DNA from 4 places in the Arthrobacter sp. B2060 genome. Region 1 is predicted to be linked to each of the others. Evidence: riboswitches for the same ligand, from Rfam matches in the RefSeq annotation. Region 1 holds a riboswitch; each other region holds the start of a gene.

Region 1 (3,640 bases):
ACGCGAGACGATCAGTTCAATGTTGTGGGGATTGAGGATTCCCAGACCGGTCCCGATGGGCGAGCCCAGGGGCATCACTGCCGCAGCGCCCAGGTTTTCAAGACGCAACGCCAGGACGGGATCGTCATTGGTGTAGGCGAAAACCTTGAACCCGCGGTTGACCAGCTGTTCGGTAGCGTCCACGAGTTCCACCGCGTCCGGCAGGAGCGTGTGTTCATCGGCGATGACTTCCAGCTTGACCCAATCAGTCTCCAAGGCCTCGCGGGCGAGCTCTGCCGTCATGACGGCGTCGCGGGCTGTAAAACAGCCCGCGGTGTTCGGGAGCACGCGGATGTTGTGGTCCAGGAGCAGCTGGAACAGGGACCCTGTTTCGGCCGGCGAATAGCGCCGCATGGCCACGGTGGTCAGTTCGGTGCCGGATGCCAGGAGCGCCGCCCCCAGTCCGTCCAGGCTCGGGGCGCCGCCCGTGCCCATGATGAGCCGCGAGGTCAGTTCGACGCCGTCTATGACGAGGCGGTCAGCTGCGTCCGCTGCCGTTCCGGGCTGATCTTCCGTTCCCGGCGGTGTTGCCTTTGTTTCAGTCATGGTCCTTATCCTCCCTGAACTGCCGTCACAAGCTCGATCTCATCGCCCTCGGCGAGTGACGTGCTGTGCCACAGGCTGCGGGGCACTACCTCCGCGTTGCGTGCCACTGCCACCCCGAGCCGCTGGCCGTCGGTGGCGTGCCCGTTTGCGGCCAGGTCCCGCCCGGTGACCTCGCTGACAAGCGTGGTGACGGAGGCGCCTGCCCCCACGGCGTGGGCGTTGCCGTTCAGTGTGATGTTCATGCGGGTTCCTTCTCCTGGTCAAATGTGACTGTGTTCGAGGCGGCGGTGCCCGGCGGGGCGCTGCCGACTGGGGCGGTCCGTTCGGTGGAGAACCGACCGGGACGGAAGGCCTCCCAGCGGCTGTCCTCCACGCCGTCCATCAGCTCCCGGCAGATGACGGCGGCGGCGGGCGTCAGCAGGACCCCGTGCCGGAAGAACCCGGTGGCGATGATCAGCCCGGGCACCGTTGTCCCGGGCCTCTGATCGCCGCCGGACGCTTCGGAGCCGGCCGCGGGTTTGGAGCCGGCGGCCACGCGGCCCAGCAGGGGGGCGTTGTCCGGCGTGCCGGGCCGCGCCCGGGCCGTCGCCTCAATGAGCTCCAGTTCGGCCACCGCGGGCACCAGCACTTGGGCATCCCTGAGCAGCTGATAGACCCCGCCGGCGCTGGGCGCGGCCTGTCCGTCTTCCCGCTGGGTGGCGCCGATAACCACAGTGCCGTCCTGCCGCGGAACAAGGTAGACGGGGATTCCGCGGACCATGCCCCGAACGGTAGCGGTCAGCAGCGGACGGAGCCGGTCCGGAACCTTGAGCCTGAGAATATCGCCGTACACCGGTCGCAGAGGCAGCTTCAGTCCCTCCGGCAGCCCGTCCAACGAGGCGGCCCCGAGACCGTTAGCCACCACCGTCTCAGTGGCCAGCACGGCGCCGCCGCCTGCAAGCCGGACACCCGTGACCCGTCCGCCGTGCTGTCCGTCGCTTTGGCCCCTGTCGTCCTGTCCGTCGTCCTGGCCCCTGTCCCAGAGGAGACCTGCCGCGTTGTCACGGACCGCGTAGCCGTTCTCGGCGCCGGCCACGGCAGTCCGCGAGCCGGGTTCATGACAGGCCAGGGCAGCTGCAATACTCGCCAGCAGCTTCCGCGGATCGACCTGATGGTCCGCCGGGATGTCCAGCGCGCAGGAAATGCCGGGGCTCAGCAGCGGCTCCCGCAGCCTCGCCTCACGGATGGTCAGCGGGTCGACTGCCAAGCCGGCGGCCAGCTGAACTTCACGCAGGTCCATCAGTGCGCGGCGGTCGGCAGGGTCCGCGCCCACGGCGATGGTCGGCGTCGCCAGATACCCGGTGTTGCGGCCGGCACCGTCACCGGTGAGCGCCGCTGCAAAGTCGGGCCACCGGGCCGAGGATTCGAGCATGAGCTCCAGGAGGTCCTCCTCCTGGTAATGCAGCTCGCTGACAGGTGCCAGCATCCCCGCGGCAGCCCAGCTCGCGCCTGTCCCGGGCTCCTTGTCGATGAGGACCACGGACCGTCCGGAGCGTCTCGCCTCCCAGGCGATCCCGTGGCCGATCACGCCGCCGCCAATCACGGCCACATCGGCGTGGATCAGCGATAAGGCAGAATTGTTGCCGCCGGTTCCAAGGTTCATGGAAATCCTTCCCTACGCCGGTACTAACCGGATCAGGTCAAGCGGTCGGCTCTTACGCCCTCTCAGCCCTGCGCCTTTTGTGACAGCTGCAGCGGGCTCCCGCGGTACCAGCCCAGTTTAGAGGAACTAGGCTGGTTGCCATGACCGTGCCTGACATCCATGAAGCCCGCCTGTACCTTTGCACCGATGCCCGTAAGGAGCGCGGCGACTTCGCCGATTTCGTCGATGCGGCCTTCGCCGGTGGAGTGGACATCATCCAGCTGAGGGACAAAACCATCGAGGCGGCCGAGGAACTCGAACTCCTGGCAGTACTGCGCCAGGCCGCTTCCCGGCATAACCGGCTATGGGCCGTCAATGACCGGGCGGACATCGCATCGCTGGCGGAGGCTCCTGTCTTTCACATCGGCCAGAAGGACCTGCCGCTGCCCTCGGCACGGAAGCTGCTGGACGACTCCGCGGCGATCGGGCTCTCCACCCACTCCCCCGACCAGATTGATGCCGCCATCGCGGCGGCACAGGCACCGGGCGGCCTCAACTACTTCTGCGTCGGCCCAGTGTGGGCCACCCCCACCAAACCCGGGCGGGCCGCCGTCGGACTTGATCTCGTCCGATATGCGGCCGGGGCTGTCGGCAGTGCCGACGCGGAAAGCCGCCGGCGTCTTCCGTGGTTCGCCATTGGCGGGATCGATCACAGCAACGTGGAACAGGTGGTCGCGGCGGGCGCAGAGCGCATCGTGGTGGTCCGGGCCATCACTGAGGCGCCGGACCCGGCGGCTGCCGCGGCGGAACTGATTGCTGCCCTGGACGCCGGAACGGCCGGTACTTTCGGAGCGGACGGCATGGACCGCCAGTCGTCGTCCTCTGCGCGGTCATGATCTGGTTAGGCCACTAGAAGGGTCGCTCTAGGCGGCCGTGAACTGTGCCCAGTCGGGAAAGGGATCCGCGGGCAAAGGTGGGTCGAGGCTGGCTGGGTTGTCTGGCTCTGGGTTGTCTGGCTCGGGGTTGCCGGGCTCGAGGTTGCCGGGCTCGGGGTTGCCGGGCTCGAGGTTGCCGGGCTCGGTGTTGCCTGGTCCCTCGGTGGTGTGGGGCCAGTGTGGTGGTTCCCAGTCCTGTTCTTCGCTGGCATAGGTCCGTCCCGTGGGTGAGATCCAGCCGGGCGGACTGTTCCGGGTCGCCGCGACCGGCCGCCAGGGCGCGGTGTGTTTCAGGCGGTGGTGCTTCCGGCACGGCTGGCCAAGGTTGCTGATACCGGTCCCGCCGCCCGCGGACCAGGCCAGCAGATGATCCGCCTCGTTATCCAAAGACTGGTTGCTGCAGCCAGGAAACGGGCACCGTCCGTCCCGCAGCCGCAGCCATTGCCGCATCGGCTTCGGCACCCGGTAACTGCTCCGGCCGATCTCCAGCGGCGCCCCG
Region 2 (3,640 bases), on a different contig from region 1:
GCCTGCGGTCTTTTCGAATCCCAGGGTCCCGACGTAGAAGTCATGGGCCGACTGGACGTCACCCACCTGCAGGTGCACGTGGCCCACGCCGGCTTCCGTGCCGCGCTGGCCTTCCAGCGCGTCCTCGGTCAGGTGGTCCTGCAGGTACTTCTGCGGCGGCAGCGCAAGGCTGTCCATGACCACATTCTTGCCGTCCCAGGACCACGATTCGCGGGGCCGATCCCAGTAGAGCTCGATGCCGTTCCCCTCAGGGTCGCTGAAGTAGAAGGCCTCACTGACGAGGTGGTTGGCGCTGCCTGTGAACGACCGGGGCTCATACTGGGCGGCGGTGGCGACTGTGGCAGCCAGGGATGCCTGGTCATCGAAGAGGAGCGCGGTGTGGAAGAGGCCGGCTTCGCCCCGCCCCGGAATGTTCAGTCCGGGGGCGGGAGCCAGATGGACCAGGGGTGTGTTGAGCCGCCCAAGGTAGAGACCGCCATCCTGCTCGGCTACGACATTGAGGCCGAGCGCCCGCTGGTAGTAGTCCGTCATGAGCTTCATGTCGCCGACCTTGAGCATCACGGTGCCCATGGTGAGATCGGCAGGAAGAAGATCCTGGCTGCTGGCTGCTGGTGTCATGCGAATGCTCCCGACTCCCTGGCCACCGGATTTCGATGGTCTCTACCTATCTAAATTACTTGAAGCTTCAATTTATTCCCAGCGGACGACACTTCCCCGCAAAACCACGGCCCGCAGCTGCCGTATGGTTTCAGGCACTTCCCGCGGGTCCTCTGCACACACCACAACATCGGCGCTCGCGCCCTCGGCCAGGCCCTCCGCGCGCAGCCACCGGCGGGCCCTCCAGCAGGCAGCATCCAAGGCGGCCGCGGCGGGGAGCCCTGCGCCGTGGAGGGCCAGGATCTCGTCCGCAATCCGGCCGTGCCCGATCACGCTGCCCGCATCAGTGCCCGCAAAAATCTCCACGCCGGCCTCGTAGGCGTCCCGGACCCGCTCGTTCCGGCGCTCCCACAGCGCCCTCATATGGGCCGCGTAGCGGGGAAACTTGGACTCGGCCCGGGCGGCGATGTCGGGGAACGTCGCTATGTTGACCAGTGTCGGAACGATCGGCACGTTCTGCTCCACGAGCCGCGGGATGTGCCGCGGCAGGAGCCCCGTGGCGTGTTCAATGCAGTCGATTCCGGCATCCAGCATCTGGTCGAGGACGTCCTCGCCGAAGCAGTGCGCCGTGACCCTTGCGCCTTCATCATGCGCCGCGCTGAGCGCGTCCCGGACGGCAGCGTCCGGGAACGACGGCGCGAGGTCACCGGCGTCGCGGTCGATCCAGTCCCCCACGAGCTTGATCCAGCCATCCCCGGAACGCGCCTGCTTCCGGACCGCCTCCACCAGGCCCTCCGGCTCAACCTCGACGGCGAAATTCTTCAGGTACCGTCGGCTCCGGGCAATGTGCCGTCCGGCACGGATGATCCTCGGCGCCTCAGGGCGCCGCTGCAGCCAGCGGGTGTCACTGACCACTCCCGCGTCCCGCACCAGCAGGGTGCCGGCATCGCGGTCGGTCATCGCCTGGGCATAGGCCACGTCGTCGTCCACAGCGCCGGACGGCCCCAGCCCGATGTGGCAATGCGCGTCAACGAAGCCGGGCAGCACCCAGCCGTCGAGGACCACGTCCGGAATGCGGCCGGGACGCTGAAAGGTCAGTTTGCCGTCCACAGCCCAGAGGCCGGCCCGTTCCTGGTCCGGGCCGGTGAGCACTGTGCCCGAGAATTCGATGATGCGCGCCATGGATCCAGCCTGTCATATCAGGCGTGGACGGGCACCGGCCAGCCGCCCTGTGGTAGCTTCGTCTACGACCACACGGGTGCCCCTGCAGGGGCTGAGATCGGGCTAGCGCAGCCTGCGACCGTTGAACCTGTCCGGGTAATGCCGGCGAAGGAAGTGAGCAGTACATGAGCACCCAGAAAACAGAGCTGATCCCTGCCCGAAAAGAAGCTGCCCAAAAAGAAGCAGCCTCCGGTGCGGACATCACCCAGTCCCTGAAGTCGCATTCGCTGGCGTACATCGAGGGCGACGGCCTCCGCGTTCCGGTCACGGAAATCGCCCTGGAGCCGTCACCCAGTGGGGAGCAGAACGAGCCGTTGCGGGTGTACCGGACGGCCGGACCCGGCAGCGATCCCGTAGTGGGCCTCGCGCCGTTCCGCGCGGAATGGATTGAAGCCCGCGGCGACACCGAGCCCTACAGCGGCAGGGAAAGGAACCTGCTCGACGACGGCCGGTCGGCCGTGCGCCGCGGCGCCGCGTCCGCGGAGTGGAAGGGCGCGCACCCGGTGCCACGCCGCGCCGTCGGCGGTAAGACGGTCACGCAGATGCACTATGCCCGGCAGGGCATCATCACCCCCGAGATGCGGTTCGTGGCACTCCGGGAGAACTGCGACGTTGAGCTGGTCCGGAGCGAAGTGGCGGCCGGGCGCGCCATCATCCCGAACAACATCAACCACCCCGAGTCCGAGCCCATGATCATCGGCAAGGCATTCCTGGTGAAGATCAACGCCAACATCGGCAACTCGGCCGTGACAAGTTCCATCGCCGAAGAGGTGGACAAGCTGCAGTGGGCCACCCAGTGGGGCGCGGACACCGTCATGGACCTCTCCACCGGCGATGACATCCACACCACCCGCGAGTGGCTGATCCGCAACTCACCCGTCCCCATCGGCACGGTTCCCATCTACCAGGCGCTGGAGAAGGTCAACGGCGAGGCCAACGCCCTGACCTGGGAGATTTTCCGTGACACCGTGATCGAGCAGTGCGAGCAGGGCGTGGACTATATGACCATCCACGCCGGGGTCCTCCTGCGCTACGTCCCCCTGACGGCCAACCGGGTGACCGGCATCGTGTCCCGCGGCGGCTCGATCATGGCGGGCTGGTGCCTGGCGCACCACCAGGAGAACTTCCTGTACACGCATTTTGACGAGCTGTGCGAGATCTTCGCGAAGTACGACGTCGCCTTCTCACTCGGTGACGGCCTGCGGCCCGGTGCCACCGCGGACGCCAACGACGCCGCCCAGTTCGCCGAGCTCGACACACTGGCCGAGCTGACCCAGCGGGCCTGGGAGTACGACGTGCAGGTCATGGTCGAAGGTCCCGGCCATATCCCGTTCCACCTGGTGCGGGAGAACGTGGAGCGCCAGCAGGAGCTGTGCAAGGGCGCCCCGTTCTACACCCTGGGCCCGCTCGTCACGGACGTGGCACCCGGCTACGACCACATCACCTCGGCCATCGGCGCCACGGAAATCGCCCGCTACGGCACCGCAATGCTCTGCTACGTGACGCCCAAGGAACACCTGGGCCTGCCGAACAAGGACGACGTCAAGACGGGCGTGATCACGTACAAGATCGCTGCCCATGCCGCCGACCTCGCCAAGGGCCACCCGGGAGCGAATGAGAGGGACGATGCCCTGTCCAAGGCGCGCTTCGAGTTCCGCTGGCGGGACCAGTTCGCCCTGTCCCTGGACCCGGTCACCGCTGAGGCCTTCCACGACGAGACGCTGCCGGCAGAACCGGCCAAGACCGCACATTTCTGCTCCATGTGCGGGCCCAAGTTCTGCTCCATGCGCATCAGCCAGGACATCCGCAACGAATACGGCTC
Region 3 (3,640 bases), on a different contig from region 1:
CTCAAGGACCGCCTGCCCGAGGATGCCGGCGTCATCGTCCGCACAGCGGCCGAGGGCGCGTCGGAGGAAGAGCTGACGCACGACATCAACCGCCTCCGGGCGCAGTGGGAGGGCATCGAAAGCCAGGCGAAGTCCACCAAGGTCCTCGCTCCCGAGCTGCTGTACGGCGAACCGGACCTGACCATCAAGGTTGTCCGCGACGTCTTCAACGAGGATTTCTCCAAGCTGATCGTCTCCGGCGACGAAGCCTGGGACACGATCGAGGCCTACGTCACCTACGTTGCCCCGGACCTTGTCGGACGCCTTGAGAAGTGGACCAAGGACCAGGACATCTTCTCGGCCTGGCGCATTGACGAGCAGATCCACAAGGCTCTGGACCGCAAGGTGTTCCTGCCCTCCGGCGGTTCGCTTGTCATTGACCGCACCGAGGCTATGACCGTGGTGGACGTCAACACCGGAAAGTTCACCGGCAGCGGCGGCAACCTCGAGGAAACCGTCACGAAGAACAACCTGGAGGCGGCAGAGGAAGTTGTCCGCCAGCTGCGCCTGCGGGACATCGGCGGAATCATCGTGATCGACTTCATCGACATGGTCCTGGAGTCCAACCGGGACCTCGTGCTGCGCCGCATGGTGGAGTGCCTGGGCCGTGACCGCACCAAGCACCAGGTGGCGGAAGTGACCTCACTGGGTCTCGTCCAGATGACCCGCAAGCGCATGGGCACCGGCCTGCTGGAAGTCTTTGGCGAACAGTGCGAGGTATGTGCCGGCCGCGGCGTGGTCACCCACGACGAGCCCGTGGAACACCGGCGGGCCAACGTTGTTGCGGCCGAGCACCACGTTCCGCGGGCGGAGCACCAGCCCGCCGTGCGGACCGAACGCAAGAGCCGCCGGCGCGGCAAGGGCGGTCAGGTTCCTGCGGAAACGGGCCCCGCCGCACCTGCTACGGTCCACCATGAGCCGACGGAGGCCGAGCGCCACGCCAAGGCTGAGGCGACACGGGCCGCACTCGCCAACATCGCGGCCGCTGCCCATGCAGCGCATCTCCACGAGGACGCCGCCCACCAGGCCGCGTCCGCAGGAGCCCAGCGCGCTGCCGCTGCCCCGGCGCCGTCCGGTCCGGAAAGCCCGGCGGTGCACCGTACCCCGGAGACGGAGAGCGTTTCAGGCCGTCCCGGCGCCGTGCTGACCTTTGGCGGCGAGAAAGTCGTGCTTCCTTTCGTCGAGCACGCCGGCGAGCCGGCCTCCGAACCTCCTGCCCTGACGCTGGACCGGCTGGAGGAGGCGTTCGCGCACCTCGGCGCGCCGGCCGCTCCCGCTGAGGAGCAGCCGACGGCGGACCGCGCACCTGCCCCTGGGGAGACGCCTGCCGAGCCGGCAGCGCCCGTCGGAACGCGACCTGCCCCGGCAGGCGCGGACCACGACGCCGACCGGTTCGCTGACCACTCTGCGGTGCAGACCCGCACGCGCCGGCCGCGCCGCAACCGCAGTGCCAGCCGGGCCCAGGGCGCAGCCAACGAGACGTCCGTGGAACACCACGAGACCGCTCCGGCATCAGCAGCCGGGCACTCGCACGAAGCCAAGGCGCCGGATTCAGGCAGCGCCGCTGCCCCGAAGCCTGCCAGCGAGCCGATCATTCTGGGCGTCGGCGTGCCTGCGTCCGAGCTCTGAACCGGACGGGTTTCCGTGTGAACTGACCTGATTCAACGGGCCGGTGCCGCAACTGCGGCACCGGCCCGTTGTGCTTTTGCGCCAGGGAACGTCTGCGGGCTGTTGCCCCGGCACCTTGCGGGGATGCCGGTCGCAAACTGCAATGCAGTGCCCGAAGGCGAGCAAACCGCTAGGCTGGGGGACTGACACGGGGTGCCGCGCACGGAGCCGGCTGAGATCCAAACCCGTTGAACCTGACCGGTTAGCACCGGCGAAGGGATGTCTCCTTTGTCTTCACCATCTGCCCTGAACCTTGTCCAGCCCGCGTCGGGGGAGGCTGTGCCGCCCACCCGCAGCATTCCCCGCGTCCTGGCCATTGCCGGCTCGGACCCGTCCGGCGGAGCCGGCATCCAGGCGGACCTGAAAAGCATCGCCGCCACGGGTGGCTACGGAATGGCGGCCATCACGGCGCTGACCGCCCAGAACACCCGGGGGGTCAGCGCCGTCCATGTCCCCCCGGCCGAGTTCCTGACGGCACAGTTGACCGCCATCAGTGACGACATCGCCGTGGACGCCGTAAAGATCGGCATGCTGGGCGACGCACAGGTGATTGCCGCGGTGCGGGGCTGGCTGGAGAAGGTGCGCCCCGGCGTCGTCGTCCTTGACCCCGTGATGGTGGCAACCAGCGGGGACCGGCTTCTGCAGGAGTCCGCCGAGGCGGCACTGCAGGAACTCCTGCCGCTGGCCGACCTGATCACGCCCAACCTCGCCGAGCTTGCGATGCTGCTCGGGGAGCCGGAGGCCTCCACCTGGCCGGACGCGCTGGAGCAGGGCAAACGGCTGGCCGCCGAAACGGGGGCCACAGTCCTCGTCAAAGGGGGGCACCTGGACGGTGCCGACTGCCCCGACGCCCTGGTGAATACGGGCGGCGCCCTTTCGGCCGATGTCGTCGTGGTGGACGGCCAGCGGGTGCCGACCCGCAACAGCCACGGGACCGGATGCTCCCTGTCCTCGGCGATGGCCACCGTGCAGGCCCGTGTGGGCGACTGGGAACAGTCACTCCGCACCGTCAAGCCCTGGCTGGAAGAGGCCCTCCGTTCCTCCGGGCAGCTTGAGGTTGGACACGGCAACGGGCCGGTTCACCACTTCCACCACCTGGCGTCCCCGGGAACTGGCGCTGAGGGCAGTTTCGCGGAACTGCTCCATGCGGAGGCTGCCGCGGATCTGGACGCGATCTACGGCCTGGGCTTCATCCGCGGGCTGGCTGAAGGCACGCTTCCCGAAAGCGAGTTCGCCTATTACCTCGCACAGGATGCCATCTACCTCAACGGATACTCGCGCGTCCTGGCACGGGCCAGCGCGCTGGCCCCCACCGAGGCCGAGCAGCTCTTCTGGGCCCGTTCTGCGCAGCAGTGCCTCGAAGTGGAGTCCGAGCTGCACCGCAGCTGGCTCAGCACCCGGATGGTGCTGCCTGACCTCGGGCCGGTCACCAAGGCTTATGTGGACCACCTGGTGGCGGCATCTGCCTCGGGGAGCTATGCCGTGCTCGTGGCCGCGGTGCTCCCGTGCTTCTGGCTTTACGCCGAAGTGGGGGAGACCCTGCACGCCGAATTCCTCGCAGCGGGCGCCCCTGAAGGGCACCCGTACGCGGAGTGGTTGCGCACCTACGCCGACGAGGGCTTTGCAGAGGCCACCCGGCAGGCCATCGCCATCACCGACGCCGCGGGCCGCACGGCGTCCGACGCAGAACGCAGCCTGATGCTGACCGCATTCAGGCAGTCCTGCCGCTACGAGGTGGATTTTTTCGACGCGCCGCGGCTCCACAGCTGAACGGTCTCCGGCGCAGGAGCCGGTAAGATAAACGCGCACGGTGACGGCAGGTCGGTGCAACAGCCCTGTGGTGCTTATCACGGACAACCCGCCGAAACCAGCCTCATTTGCGGCCGAAGACGAAATTAGCGTATTCTAGATCTTCGGTGCTTACGCCAACACT
Region 4 (3,640 bases), on a different contig from region 1:
CCGTGCCGATCCTTGCGATCAGCTGCTCGGCCCGCCATTTGTAGGGATCGATCCCTGCTCCTCGGCTCAGCTCCACGGTGGCCGACACCTTGCCCTCGATGGGAGGGATCAGGCCGGCGAGCGTCAGCGCGAATGTGGATTTACCGGCACCGTTGGCCCCCGTAATGGTCAAGGCTTCACCGGCGCGGACCTGCGCCGTGATGTCCCTCTGGATGGGCAGCGGCGGAACAGATTTGAAGCCGCGTCTCCGCGGACGCTCGCGGGAGACGCCGACGCCCTCGGCCGCCAGGAGCAGCTGGCCGGGCACCAGGTCAGGCTGGCCAGAAACGGGGCCCGGCCGGACCTTGCCGCCTGGAAAGCCGTGCAACCGGTGCCGGGTGGGCGGAACGTACCCCGGCACCCAGACCCCTGCGGCGATCAGCATCTCGCGCGCCTGCACGAGGACCTGGTCGGGGGCGCCGTCGATCAGCACGGCGGGCTGCGTGGTGGATCCCGGCTGCAGCACGATGATCCGGTCCACGAGGTCTTTCCAGACCGCGACCCTGTGCTCCACCACCACCAATGTCGCGCCGGTCTTGTCGAGGCAGCGGCCCACGGCGTCGCAGACCTCCAGGACGCCTGCCGGATCCAGGTTGGCGGTGGGCTCGTCCAGCAGGATGAGCCCGGGGCGCATCGCCAGGATGCCCGCCAGCGCGAGGCGCTGCTTCTGGCCTCCGGACAGGGCCGACGTCGTGTGGTCCAGCGGAAGGTGCGCGAGCCCGACGTCGTCCAGCGCCTCATGCACGCGGCTCCAGATCGCGTCGCGGGGCACCGAGAGGTTTTCGGCGCCGAAGGCGACGTCGTCGCCGAGGCGGGAGAGGACCACCTGCGTTTCGGGGTCCTGCTGCACGAGTCCGGCGCGGCCGCGCTGGGCACGCGGCGGTTCGCCGTCGATCAGGAGGCTCCCGCTTTCGTCCGCGTCGTCAGTGCCGGCGGAACCGCCGTCGTCGCCTGTGCTGCTTCCCGCGGTACTGTCACCGAGCACGCCGGCGAGAGCGTGGAGCAGCGTGGACTTGCCGGCGCCCGAGGGCCCCAGAAGCAGCACCCGCTCCCCCGGACGGATGTCCAGGTCCAGGGCGTTGACGGCAGGTTTCGTGCGGCCGGCGTGGCGCCAGCCCCAGCCGCGGGCGGTGACCGCGGCGGGGCGAACGCCCCCGTGATGATGGGCGGGCATCAGGAGAAGACGGGCTCCGTGGCTGCCTTGCGGGACGCGAACGAGCTCAGCACGCCGGTCTTGGCGAGGCCGCGGGTAGCGACCCAGGACAGCGCACCGGCGATGATGGCGCCCGAGATGGCGGTGAAGATAACGTAGGCCAGCTTGTCGCCGGCCGCGTAGGCGATGTTCCAGCCCCACGGAGCGAAGGAATCGTTCAGGCCGCAGAACAGCCCCGCACCCGCTCCGGCCAGCAGCGAAACGGGCAGGTTGAACTTCTTGTAGCGGAACGCTGCAAAGACGAGTTCCGCACCGAGGCCCTGCAGGAGGCCGGAAATCAGCACCGTGGTGCCGTACTGGGATCCCATGATCAGTTCACCGGTGGCGGCCACGGTTTCGCAGAACAGTGCCGCGCCCGGCTTGCGGATGATGAGCATGCCGAGCACCGCCGGGATCATCCAGCCGCCGGCGTAGAGGCCGGTGAGCGGCGGATAGACCGCGTTGATGGGAGCGGAGATGAGGTTGGCGCCCTGGGACCAGGCCCAGAAAATCACGCCGCCGGCGACGGCGATCAGTGCCGCCACGACGATGTCGGCCACGCGCCAGTTGTAACCGGTCTTCTTGATTGCTGCGGTTGTCATGATGGTCCTCCTGAGGATCAGGAGGGGAAAGCGCTCCCCGGCTGCGGGCGGTGGGTTGCCTGCTGCCGGACACTCTGAGAACTCGACTCCCTTGCGCCGGTACTAGCCGGATCAGGTTCGAGGGTCTGCGGCTGTCCGCACTCTCAGCGCCCTTCCGCGGTTCCCTGGCAATGCCAGTGAGGTCCGACGGCGGCGCTCCCCTGTCGTAATTAATATGCCCTTATGGGCTGATCCAGTTTACACCGTGACTGCCTTGGCATCCCGGGGCTTCAGTCACATTCCGGGAAGTACGACCGCGTCCGCCAGAGGCGGGGCGGTGAGCCGTCCTCGTACCGGAGTACATTGGGGCCATGACGCATGAGGATTCCGGCAGCCGCGCCGTGCCCGCCTTCGACCCTGACTCTCCGGATGAGCAGCCGGCAGGCGCCCTGGAAGCCCTGATTGAACGGATTGAGGGGGAAGTAGCTGAGCTGCAGTTGCCCAGGTTCAGCAAGGATGACGCCCTGACACTCGGCCTCCAGTTGGTGGAAATGGGCAAGCAAAGCAATCTCCCGATAGCCATCGACATCACCAAGGGGGACCAGGTCCTCTTCCACGTGGCGCTCGAGGGGGCCACACCGGACAACGAGGGCTGGGTGCGGGCCAAACAGCGGACGGCGGCACGCTACGAGGAGCCGTCTTTGCTGGTGGGCCTGCGCGGCCGGCTTGGCGGCGGCCGGATCGAGGACAATGCGTGGTTCGACCAGTCAACCTATGCTGCCCACGGCGGGGCCTTCCCCGTCTACGTGCGCGGGGTGGGAGCCGTAGCAGTCGTCACGGTTTCCGGGCTGCCACAGATGGAGGACCACGACCTCGTGGTCCAGGCGCTGCGGGAAATCCACGGCTCCATACGGCTAGGCTAGGGAAAGACCAGTATTCATGACGCAGGGAGTCCCGGAATGAGTTTCTTCATCAAGTTGCTTGGCACTGGCATCAGCCTGCTGGCAGGGTACGCCGGCACCAAGGCCGTGGATACCATTTGGGAAAAGATCACCGGGCGGAAGCCCCCCAAGGGCGACAAGGACGACGTCCCCACGACGCTGCGCACGGCCCTGACGTTCGCCCTCATTTCCGCGTCCGTGAGCGCGGTAATCCAGGTGCTGGCAAACCGCGGCACGCAGCGGGCCATCACCCGCTTCGCCAAGACCCAGGACATCGTCTAGCCCACACTGCGTTTGCTTCGCTAATTCTTCCCCAGTCTTGCCCGAACTCTGCATCCAACCGATGCAAACCTTGATCGTGGCCGCGCATCGTTGACTCAACAGACAACGAAAACCTCGACTGCGAAAGTGATGATGATCAAAGTGGCGACGAAGGCAGAAAAAGCGAACTACCGCTACAGCGACTTCTACTGCTTCATGTCGCTTGCTGACTTCACCACCTACATCTCACGTGATGATGGCGACGGAGATGGTTGCTTTTCAATCAGCGGCAGCAGCGAGCTTGCTCTCTAGGAAAGCTCGCTGCGGCCGCCGGCCCTGGTCCGTCAACTGTTCCTCTATGGAACCAGGTCCGGACTGGGGTACGCCGGGAGCGGCAATAGGGAGTAGCCTGACGGCAAGGCGGGAAGCGGTGCAGTTCCCGTGCGCGCTGCATCGTCCTGCCGTGCCTTCATCGGCTACCGGGAGCAGGAATGATGGACGTTCCGCCACTGATATGGGCGCTGACCGTCGCGGGCATCGTTGCGCTGCTGGCCTTTGACTTTTTTGTCCACGTCCGCCGTGCCCACATCCCCACCCTGCAGGAAGCGGTCATCTGGTCATCCGTG

Evidence for each region. A riboswitch is a leader RNA that binds a small molecule or an ion and turns the genes downstream of it on or off. The one in region 1 is predicted to bind thiamine pyrophosphate.
Region 2: linked by a shared signal. The riboswitch ahead of thiC (phosphomethylpyrimidine synthase ThiC) and the one ahead of AC5RUM_RS11120 (FAD-dependent oxidoreductase) in region 1 are both predicted to bind thiamine pyrophosphate.
Region 3: linked by a shared signal. The riboswitch ahead of thiD (bifunctional hydroxymethylpyrimidine kinase/phosphomethylpyrimidine kinase) and the one ahead of AC5RUM_RS11120 (FAD-dependent oxidoreductase) in region 1 are both predicted to bind thiamine pyrophosphate.
Region 4: linked by a shared signal. The riboswitch ahead of AC5RUM_RS15515 (ECF transporter S component) and the one ahead of AC5RUM_RS11120 (FAD-dependent oxidoreductase) in region 1 are both predicted to bind thiamine pyrophosphate.

What each region holds. Positions count from the first base shown of each region.
Region 1 is NZ_JBNHFR010000005.1:133,652-137,291, reverse strand. Features, by position in the region: gene AC5RUM_RS11130 (thiazole synthase) at 1-585, opposite strand, end outside; gene thiS (sulfur carrier protein ThiS) at 591-827, opposite strand; gene AC5RUM_RS11120 (FAD-dependent oxidoreductase) at 824-2,227, opposite strand; TPP riboswitch at 2,220-2,340, opposite strand; gene thiE (thiamine phosphate synthase) at 2,368-3,102, shown strand; gene AC5RUM_RS11110 (HNH endonuclease signature motif containing protein) at 3,130-3,640, opposite strand, start outside.
Region 2 is NZ_JBNHFR010000003.1:59,669-63,308, reverse strand. Features, by position in the region: gene AC5RUM_RS07020 (VOC family protein) at 1-618, opposite strand, end outside; gene AC5RUM_RS07015 (amidohydrolase family protein) at 691-1,779, opposite strand; TPP riboswitch at 1,842-1,949, shown strand; gene thiC (phosphomethylpyrimidine synthase ThiC) at 1,944-3,640, shown strand, end outside.
Region 3 is NZ_JBNHFR010000003.1:144,870-148,509, forward strand. Features, by position in the region: gene AC5RUM_RS07450 (Rne/Rng family ribonuclease) at 1-1,668, shown strand, start outside; TPP riboswitch at 1,847-1,944, shown strand; gene thiD (bifunctional hydroxymethylpyrimidine kinase/phosphomethylpyrimidine kinase) at 1,927-3,477, shown strand.
Region 4 is NZ_JBNHFR010000009.1:40,049-43,688, reverse strand. Features, by position in the region: gene AC5RUM_RS15520 (ABC transporter ATP-binding protein) at 1-1,213, opposite strand, end outside; gene AC5RUM_RS15515 (ECF transporter S component) at 1,213-1,833, opposite strand; TPP riboswitch at 1,904-2,045, opposite strand; gene AC5RUM_RS15510 (heme-degrading domain-containing protein) at 2,184-2,735, shown strand; gene AC5RUM_RS15505 (DUF4235 domain-containing protein) at 2,772-3,035, shown strand; gene AC5RUM_RS15500 (hypothetical protein) at 3,162-3,326, shown strand; gene AC5RUM_RS15495 (TerC family protein) at 3,509-3,640, shown strand, end outside.